DNA from 3 places in the Diaphorobacter oryzae DSM 22780 genome. Region 2 is predicted to be linked to each of the others. Evidence: predicted binding sites of a transcription regulator. Region 2 holds the regulator's gene; each other region holds the start of a gene.
The links. Region 2 encodes NrdR, which represses ribonucleotide reductase genes. Its sites were predicted from a motif close to CACNANATNTNGTG; they were not measured.
Positions count from the first base shown of each region.

Region 1: the regulator NrdR is predicted to act here: its motif matches at 2,051-2,064, upstream of BP68_RS10495 (ribonucleoside triphosphate reductase).
Region 3: the regulator NrdR is predicted to act here: its motif matches at 1,782-1,795, upstream of BP68_RS17500 (ribonucleoside-diphosphate reductase subunit alpha).

Region 1 covers NZ_JCANUL010000005.1:172,599-175,873, forward strand. Annotated here, with positions in the region: gene BP68_RS10490 (bifunctional diguanylate cyclase/phosphodiesterase) at 1-1,853, shown strand, start outside; gene BP68_RS10495 (ribonucleoside triphosphate reductase) at 2,079-3,275, shown strand, end outside.
Region 2 covers NZ_JCANUL010000001.1:517,906-521,180, forward strand. Annotated here, with positions in the region: gene glyA (serine hydroxymethyltransferase) at 1-1,022, shown strand, start outside; gene nrdR (transcriptional regulator NrdR) at 1,047-1,496, shown strand; gene aroC (chorismate synthase) at 1,562-2,662, opposite strand; gene BP68_RS02365 (CBS domain-containing protein) at 2,791-3,246, opposite strand.
Region 3 covers NZ_JCANUL010000014.1:95,643-98,917, forward strand. Annotated here, with positions in the region: gene BP68_RS17490 (sigma-54-dependent transcriptional regulator) at 1-928, shown strand, start outside; gene ampD (1,6-anhydro-N-acetylmuramyl-L-alanine amidase AmpD) at 912-1,583, shown strand; gene BP68_RS17500 (ribonucleoside-diphosphate reductase subunit alpha) at 1,890-3,275, shown strand, end outside.

The DNA.
Region 1 (3,275 bases), on a different contig from region 2:
AGCCGGCCACCCTGCACCGCCTGGTCAGCCTGCCCGTGATGGAAGGCGGCAGGGTGCGGATGCTGCTGGGCGTGGGCAACAAGGCCCAGGACTACAGCGAGCAGGACGTGCAGGCGCTGCAGGTGCTGGCCGACGCCGTCTGGAAGCACACGCGCCAGCGCCGGCAGGAGGCCATGATCCACCGGCTGTCCGAGGCTCTGGACCAGAGCCCCTACCCGGTGATCATCACCGACATCGACGCCAGCATGCTGTACGTCAACAAGGCGTTCACCGAGGTCAGCGGCTACAGCGCGCCGGAAGTGCTGGGGCGCAACCCCCGGGTGCTGCAGTCGGGTCTGACGCCGCGCGCAGTCTACGAGGAGATGTGGAGCCGTCTGCCCCAGGGCCTGCCCTGGCAGGGCGAACTGATCAACCGCCGCAAGAACGGCCAGATCTACACCGAGAAGGCCTCGCTCTACCCCATCCGCGACGTCTTCGGCGAGGTGACGCACTACGTCGCCCACAAGGAGGACATCACCCTGCGCCGCGAGGCCGAGGAGCGCATCCGCGCCCTGTCCAACTTCGACACCCTGACGGGCCTGTTCAACAAGAAGGCGTTCGACGAGCAGCTGGCCCTGGCCATCGGCCAGGCCGACGCGGACCACGGGCGGCTCTCCCTGCTGTGGTTCGACCTGGACAACTTCAAGATGATCAACGAGACGCTGGGCCACGCGGCGGGCGACGAGCTGCTGGTGGAAATGGCCAACCGCCTGCGCGCCAGCCTGGGCCCGCAGGCCGGCCTGGCGCGCTATTCCGGGGACGCCTTCGTGGCCATCGTGCCCCGGGCCGACCAGGCCGCCGTCGCGCTCATGGCCCGCGACGCCCTGACGCTGCTGCAGACCACCCTGACCGTGCAAGGCCATCCGGTGTCGCTCAGCGCATCGGCGGGCGTCGCGGTCTATCCGGACGACGCGCAGACCGCCAGCGCCCTGGCCTCGGCGGCGGAGATCGCCATGTACCGCGTCAAGCAGGACGGGCGCAACGGCCTGCGCTTCTTCGCCCCGGAGATGCAGGCCCACACGCAGCGCTCGCTGGAGCTGGCCGCGGGCCTCAAGGACGCGGCGCACAACGGCGAGCTGTTCCTGGTCTACCAGCCGCAGCGCGCGCTGCCCACCGGCGCGCTGGTGGGCGCCGAGGCGCTGCTGCGCTGGCGCCACCCGCGGTGGGGGCTGGTGTCGCCGGCCGAGTTCATTCCCATCGCCGAGCAAAGCGGGGCCATCGGGGCCATCGACTTCTGGGTGGTGGAGCAGGCCGCCAAGCAGCTGCGCCTGTGGGACGCGGCCGGCCTCCCGCCGCTGGTGGTGGCGGTCAACGTCTCGGCGGCGCAGTTCGCCCGGCCCCGGCTGGTCGAGGAGCTGCTGCAGATCCTGCGGCGGGTGGACGTGCCGCCCCGCCGCATCGAGGTGGAGCTGACCGAGGCCGTGGCCCTGAAGAACCCCGCGCTGGCCGAGGCCACCATCCGGCGCCTGCACGCCGAGGGCTTCCGCGTGGCGCTGGACGACTTCGGCACCGGCTATTCCTCCATGAGCTACCTCAAGCGCTATGCGATCGACAAGCTGAAGATCGACCAGTCCTTCGTGCGGGAGCTGGCGGACCAGGCCAGCGACCAGGCCATCGTGACGGCCATCATCAAGATGGCGCACAGCCTGCGCATGACCACCATCGCCGAGGGCGTGGAAACGCCGGAGCAGGCGGCCCTGCTGCAGGCCTTCGGCTGCGACGAGATGCAGGGCTACTGGTACAGCCGGCCGCTGGAGCCCGAGGCCTTCGAGGCGTTTGCGCTGCGCAACGCGGCGCAGGAATGCCCGACCTGACGCGGCCCGCCGCCCCGCCGGCAGGGCGGGCCGCGGCGCAGGATTGATGCTATTGTTTCAATAGCTACTGACGCTTACCCATCAAACGCAAAGGCCCTAAAACACTCCAAACTTCTCAGGCACGGGGCGGCGCCCGGCGCAAACGCCCCGGTTTGTGCCGCATCAAACTACCTATAGTGTTTGATGAGTATGGTGAACACTATATGTAGTGTTTTGAGGGCCACCATGACGCCACCATCCTCCCCCATTGCCACCCTGCCGCGCGAGGTGATCCAGCGCGACGGCGCACGCGCCGCGTTCGACGCCCAGCGCATCCGTTCGGCCATCGCGCGCGCCGGCGGCGCCACGGGCGAGTTCGGCGAGGACGAGGCGCAGCTGCTCGCCGCCCAGGCCACCAAGGTGCTGGTGCACCGCTTTCGCGGCGAGGCGCCGGCCATCGAGCAGATCCAGGACGTGGTGGAGCAGACCCTGATCGCCGCCAACCACCTGGCCACGGCCCGCGCCTACATGGCCTACCGCCAGCGCCATGCCACGTTGCGCGCCGACCGGCAGACGCTGGTGGATGTGGAAAGCTCCATCAACGAATACCTGACGCGCGCCGACTGGCGCGTGAACGCCAACGCCAACCAGGGCTATTCGCTGGGCGGGCTGATCCTGAACGTGGCGGGCAAGGTCACGGCCAACTACTGGCTGTCGCATGTCTACACGCCCGCAATCGGCGAGGCGCACCGCCATGGCGACATGCACATCCACGACCTGGACATGCTCAGCGGCTACTGCGCGGGCTGGTCGCTGCGCACGCTCTTGCACGAGGGGCTGAACGGCGTGCCCGGCAAGGTGGAGGCCGGGCCGCCCCGGCACATGAGTTCGGCCGTGGGGCAGATCGTGAACTTTCTGGGCACGCTGCAGAACGAATGGGCCGGCGCGCAGGCGTTCTCGTCGTTCGACACCTACATGGCGCCCTTCGTGCGCCAGGACGGCATGGACTACGCGCAGGTGCGCCAATGCATCCAGGAACTGGTCTACAACCTCAACGTGCCGTCGCGCTGGGGCACGCAGACGCCGTTCACCAACCTCACCTTCGACTGGACCTGCCCCGAGGACCTGCGCGAGCAGGTGCCGGTGATCGGCGGCGTGGAGATGCCGTTTGCCTATGGCGAGCTGCAGGCCGAGATGGACCTGATCAACCGCGCCTACATCGACGTGATGACCACGGGCGACGCCAAGGGCCGGGTGTTCACCTTCCCCATCCCCACGTACAACATCACCCGCGACTTCCCCTGGGAGAGCGAGAACGCGCAACTGCTGTTCGAGATGACGGCCAAGTACGGCCTGCCCTACTTTCAGAACTTCATCAACTCCGAGCTGGAGCCGAACATGGTGCGCTCCATGTGCTGCCGCCTGCAGCTCGACCTGCGCGAA
Region 2 (3,275 bases):
AACAGCTTGCCATCGACCGCATCAAGCAGCTGTTCGGCGCCGAGGCGGCCAACGTGCAGCCCAACTCCGGCTCGCAGGCCAACCAGGCCGTGCTCATGGCCTTCCTCAAGCCCGGCGACACTATCCTGGGCATGAGCCTGGCCGAAGGTGGCCACCTCACCCACGGCATGCCGCTGAACATGAGCGGCAAGTGGTTCAACGTCGTTTCCTACGGCCTGAACGAGAAGGAAGAGATCGACTACGACGCGCTGGAAGCCAAGGCCCGCGAGCACAAGCCCAAGCTGATCATCGCCGGCGCCTCCGCCTACGCCCTGCGCATCGATTTCGAGCGCTTCGCGAAGATCGCCAAGGAAGTCGGCGCCATCTTCTGGGTGGACATCGCCCACTACGCAGGCCTGGTGGTCGCGGGTGAGTACCCCAACCCCGTGCCCCACGCCGACGTGGTGACCTCCACCACGCACAAGAGCCTGCGCGGCCCGCGCGGCGGCATCATCCTGATGAAGGCCGAGCACGAGAAGGCCATCAACAGCGCCATCTTCCCCGGACTGCAGGGCGGCCCGCTGGAGCATGTGATCGCCGCCAAGGCCGTGGCCTTCAAGGAGGCGCTGTCGCCCGAATTCAAGGCCTACCAGCAACAGGTGACCAAGAACGCCAAGGTGTTCGCGGAAACGCTGATCCAGCGCGGCCTGCGCATCGTGAGCGGTCGTACCGAGAGCCACGTCATGCTGGTGGACCTGCGCGCCAAGGGCATCACGGGCAAGGCGGCCGAGGCCGCCCTGGGCAAGGCCCACATCACGATCAACAAGAACGCGATCCCCAACGATCCCGAGAAGCCCATGGTGACCAGCGGCATCCGTGTGGGCACGCCCGCCATCACCACGCGCGGCTTCAAGGAAGAGGAAACGCGCATCACGGCCAACCTGCTGGCCGACGTGCTGGACAACCCGCACGACGAGGCCAACCTGGAAGCCGTGCGCGCCAAGGTGCACGCACTGACCAGCCGCTTCCCGGTCTACCGCTGATCCGCCGCCGGAACAGCCGCAGCGATGAAGTGCCCTTTCTGCAGCCATCCGGACACCCAGGTCGTTGAAACCCGTGTGTCCGAGGACGGGGACTTCATCCGACGCAGGCGCCAGTGCGGCGCCTGCGACAAGCGCTTCACCACCTACGAGCGGCCGGAAGTCAACTTCCCCACCATCGTCAAGAAGGACGGCCGCCGCGTCGAGTACGCCCGCCACAAGCTGCTCGGCTCCTTCAAACTGGCGCTGCGCAAGCGCCCGGTGAGCACGGTGCAGATCGACTCGGCCATCGAGCGCATCGAGGAAAAGCTGCTCAACCTCGCGCAACGCGAGGTGATCTCCAGCCGCATCGGCGAACTGGTCATGCGCGAACTCAAGAAGCTCGACAAGGTGGCCTACGTGCGGTACGCCAGCGTGTACCGCAGCTTCGAGGACATCGACGAGTTCCGCGCGCTGGTCGATGAAGTGCGCAAGTAAACCAGCGCTCCCCTATTGATAGCTGCCAGCGCCCAATGGACGGGCGCTGCAGCCATTTTTGGCACTCAACCGATACGCGCGGCCGCAATGGGCGCCACGGGCAGCGCCACGTCGCCGCATTGTGCGCGGTGGCGCAGCGCATGGTCCATGACCACCAGTGCCAGCAGCGCCTCGGCGATGGGCGCCGCGCGAATGCCCACGCAGGGGTCGTGGCGGCCCTTGGTGATGACCTCCGTGCTCTGGCCGTGGATGTCGATGGACTCGCGTGGGCTGATGATGGAACTGGTCGGCTTGATGGCGATGGACACCTCGATGTCCTGCCCCGTGCTAATGCCCCCCACGACGCCACCCGCGTTGTTGCTCGCAAAGCCCTGGGGCGTGAGCGAATCGCCGTGCGTGGTGCCGCGCTGGGCCACGCTCGCGAAGCCGGCGCCGATCTCCACGCCCTTGACGGCATTCAGGCCCATCATCACATGGGCGATGTCGGCGTCGAGCTTGTCGAACAAGGGCTCGCCCAGCCCCACGGGCATGCCCGAGGCCTGCACGCGGATGCGGGCGCCGCAGGAGTCACCGCTCTTGCGCAGTGCATCCATGTAGTCCTCGTAGGCCTGCACATCGGCCACCGGGGCGAAGAAGGGGTTGTGGGGCACATGGTCCCAGCTCTCGAAGGCAATGGGCAGCTCGCCCAGCTGCGTCATGCAGGCGCGGAACTCGGTGCCGAATTTTTCCTTGAGCCACTTCTTGGCCACCGCGCCGGCTGCGACGGTGGGCGCGGTGAGGCGCGCGGACGAGCGGCCGCCGCCGCGCGGGTCGCGCAGGCCGTACTTGTGCCAGTAGGCGTAGTCGGCATGGCCCGGGCGGAAGCTCTGGGCGATGTTGGAGTAGTCCTTGCTGCGCTGGTCCGTGTTGCGGATCAGCAGCGCGATGGGCGTGCCCGTGGTCTTGCCCTCGTACACGCCCGAGAGGATTTCCACCGCGTCGGGCTCGTTGCGCTGCGTGACGTGGCGGCTGGTGCCCGGGCGGCGGCGGTCCAGGTCGGCCTGGATGTCGGCCTCGGACAGCGCCATGCCCGGCGGGCAGCCGTCGATCACGCAGCCGATGGCCGGGCCGTGGGATTCACCAAAGTTGGTGACGCAGAAAAGGGTGCCAAGTGTGTTGCCGCTCATGGGCCGCGATTATCCCAGAGGGCCAGGCCGCGCACCGTGCGGTGCACGCAGCGCACAACGCTATCAAAAAAATAGCTGCAAGCGCTTGATAGGTAAGCGCTGGCAGCCCATTTGGCTTGAAAACCGCCTCAGTTGGCGGGACGGGCCTCTTGCGCGGGCCAGTCGCGGATGTAGGCCTTGAGCAGCTTGTTCTCGAAATTCTGGCTGTCCACCACGGCCTTGGCCACGTCGTAGAAGCTCACCACGCCCATCAGCATGCGCTGGTCCATCACCGGCATGTAGCGCGCATGGCGGCCCAGCATCATGCGGCGCACCTCGTCCATGTCGGTCTCCAGCGTGCAGGTCAGCGGCGCATCGTCCATGGCCGTGCGTACCAGCATCGTGCCAACGCTGCCGCCGTTTTTCGTCAGCGCCTGGATCACCTCGCGGAAGGTCAGCATGCCCACCAGGTCGCCATGCTCCATCACCACCAGCGAGCCGATGTCCTTGTCGGCCATGGCCTCGACTGCACGGGCCAGCGGCTCGTCGGGATGCACGGTGTACAGGGTGTTGCCTTTGAGGCGGAGGATGTCGCTGACTTTCATGGGTATCTCCGAATGGTTCCGCAGGCGCT
Region 3 (3,275 bases), on a different contig from region 2:
GCGCGCGCTGCATGGCAGCAGCCAGCGCGCCGACGGCCCGCTGGTCGCCGTGAACTGCGGCGCCATCCCCGAGAACCTGCTCGAGGCCGAATTCTTCGGCGCGCGCAAGGGCTCCTACACCGGCTCCACCCACGACCGCGAAGGCTACTTCCAGGCCGCCCGTGGCGGCACGCTGTTCCTGGACGAAATTGGCGACCTGCCGCTGGCCATGCAGTCCAAACTGCTGCGCGCCATTCAGGAGCGCAGCATCCGTCCCCTGGGCTCCACCCAGGAGGAGTCCGTGGACGTGCGCATCGTCAGCGCCACGCACCGCGACCTGGCTGCAGACGTACAGGCCGGACGCTTCCGTCAGGACCTGTACTACCGCCTGAACGTGATCGAACTACTGATCCCGCCATTGCGGGAGCGGCGCGAGGACCTGCCCGCGTTGTGCGACGCATTGCTCGCACGGATCGAACAGGAATCGGGCGTCACCGTGCCCCGTCTGACCGCAGAGGCACTGCGCCGTATCGCTCAGCACCCGCTCACCGGCAATGTCCGCGAACTGGAGAATCTGCTGCACCGCGCGGTCGCCCTAAGCGACGGACATGAACTGCATGTGGAATGCCCCCCACCCGCAGCGGGCGACGACGCCGAGTCCCCCGCCGTCCAGCAACGCACGCCACACACCAGCAGCGCGCGAGCGGAGGAGGCCCCCTCCCCACCGTTGGCGGCCGCCACCGCCGACATGGCACTGCCCAGCGACCTGCAAGCCTGGCTGGACGAGCAGGAGCGCGAAATCCTCGTGCGCGCCCTGCATGAAGCGGGCTTTAACCGCACGGCCACCGCCGCCCGCCTGGGGATCAGCCTGCGGCAAATTCGCTACCGCATCGCACGGCTGAACATCGCTGCTCCGCAGGATGGCGACAACCATGGCGACACAGAGTAAGCCGCGGCAACACCGGCGGCCACTCTGGCAAGGCGGCTGGTACACACCGGCACGGCCCATGGTTTCGCCCAACCATGGAACTCGGCCAGCCGGCGCTGTCGTCGACCTGATCGTCGTGCATTCGATCAGCCTGCCCCCCGGCCAATATGGCGGCACAGAGGTGCACCGGTTGTTCACCAACCGGCTCGACTGGGATGCGCACCCCTACTTCCAGACGATTCGGGGAATGGAAGTTTCCGCCCATTTCTTCATCAGCCGCAGTGGCGCACTCTGGCAATTCGTGGATACGGACCTGCGTGCCTGGCATGCCGGCAGGTCCCGTTACCGCGGACGTGACGCCTGCAACGATGACTCCATCGGCGTGGAGCTGGAAGGCCTGGAGGGCCTGGACTTCGAGGACGCGCAGTACGCCACGCTAACCGCCCTGTGCGCCGCACTGTCGCACCGCTACCCCGTCCGCTACATCGCCGGGCACGAACATATTGCGCCCCACCGCAAGGGCGACCCCGGGCCAGGATTTCACTGGGAAAGGCTGCGGTCGGCCTTTGCCGGCTCAGGCATCCTGTTTCCACCGATGCCATCCCAACCATTCGCCGGCAAGGTTTTTCAAAATATGCGATTTCGCAACAGCGAAGATCACGGTGCCACAGCCTGACCGCTAGACATGGCGGACGCTATCGAAGGAAAAGCGCCGCAATCCCGCGCCACCATTGAAAACAGCCGCGCACGCCCCCTCGCAGCACGGGGCCACACGGCCCCGGCCCCACCCACCGACAGTGATCGGCTCCGCAGTTTCTCTGCTCAGCCTCTTTCCGGGGATACACTACCTGTAGTGTCTTGAACCCCAAAGACACCCCAGATATAGTGTGCTGCGGCCCAAACATCGCCGTCAGCCACCCAGTGCTGACGGCGACTTTACCGCCCGCTTGGCCACCTTCCGACACCACCCAGAGAGGAATACATGCAAGCTGCGCCCCTTTCCCCCGCCATTGACACCACCCCGTCCTCGCAGGCCCTTGCCGCAGACACCCCTCCACCGGCGGCCGCAGCCGGCACGCTCACCCACTACCAGATCATCCGCCGCAATGGCGCGGTCGTGCCCTTCGAGCCACAGAAGATCGCCGTGGCCATGATGAAGGCCTTTCTTGCCGTACACGGCACCCAGGGCGCCGCCTCGGCCAGCGTGCGCGAGACGGTGGACCAGCTCACGCAGACGGTGGTGCGCGCCCTGATGCGTTCACGCCCGAACGGCGGCACCTTCCACATCGAGGATGTGCAGGACCAGGTGGAACTGGGCCTGATGCGCGACAGTCACCATGAGGTGGCGCGTGCCTACGTGCTGTACCGCGAGCGCCGTGCCCAGGAGCGTGCGCAGAAGAAAGAACAACTGCTGCCCCAGATGCCGGCGCTGTATGTGCAGGAAGGCGGCCAACGCGTCGAACTCGACGTCCTGCGCCTGCAGGCGCTGATCGAGTCCGCCTGTGCCAACCTGGGCGCCGACGTCCAGGCAGCGCCGATTGCAGCGGAGACCATGCGCAACCTGTACGACGGCGTGCCCATGGACGAGGTGTACAAGGCCTCCATCCTGGCGGCGCGCACCCTGATCGAGAAGGACCCCGGCTACACCTATGCCACTGCGCGCCTGCTGCTGCACACCATCGTGCGCGAGGTTCTGGGCCGCGATGTGCCCCCCGCCGATATGGCTGTGGCCTATGCCGCCAACTTTCCGCTGTTCATCCAAAAGGGGGTAGACAACGAGCTGCTGGACCCGCGCCTGCTGGACTTTGACCTGCAGCGTCTGGGTCACGCCCTGAAAGCCGAACGCGATCAGCAGTTCGACTACCTGGGCCTGCAGACGCTCTACGACCGTTACTTCCTGCACGTGCGCAAGACCCGCATCGAGCTGCCCCAAGCGTTCTTCATGCGCGTGGCCATGGGCCTGGCACTGCAGGAAGACGACCGCAATGCCCGCGCCATCGAGTTCTACGAGCTGCTCAGTTCCTTCGACTTCATGAGCAGCACACCCACACTGTTCAACAGCGGCACGCTGCGCTCGCAGCTGTCGTCCTGCTACCTGACCACGGTGCCCGACAACCTCGACGGCATCTACGAATCCATCAAGGAGAACGCACTGCTGTCCAAGTTCGCGGGCGGCCTGGGCAATGACTGGACTCGCGTGCGCGCACTGGGCGCGCGCATCAAGGGGACCAACGGCGAGTCGCAGGGCGTGGTGCCCTTCCTGAAAGTGGTCAACGACACGGCAGTGGCCGTGAATCAGGGCGGCAAGCGTAAGGGTGCCGTCTGCACCTACCTGGAGTCCTGGCATCTCGACATCGAGGAGTTTCTC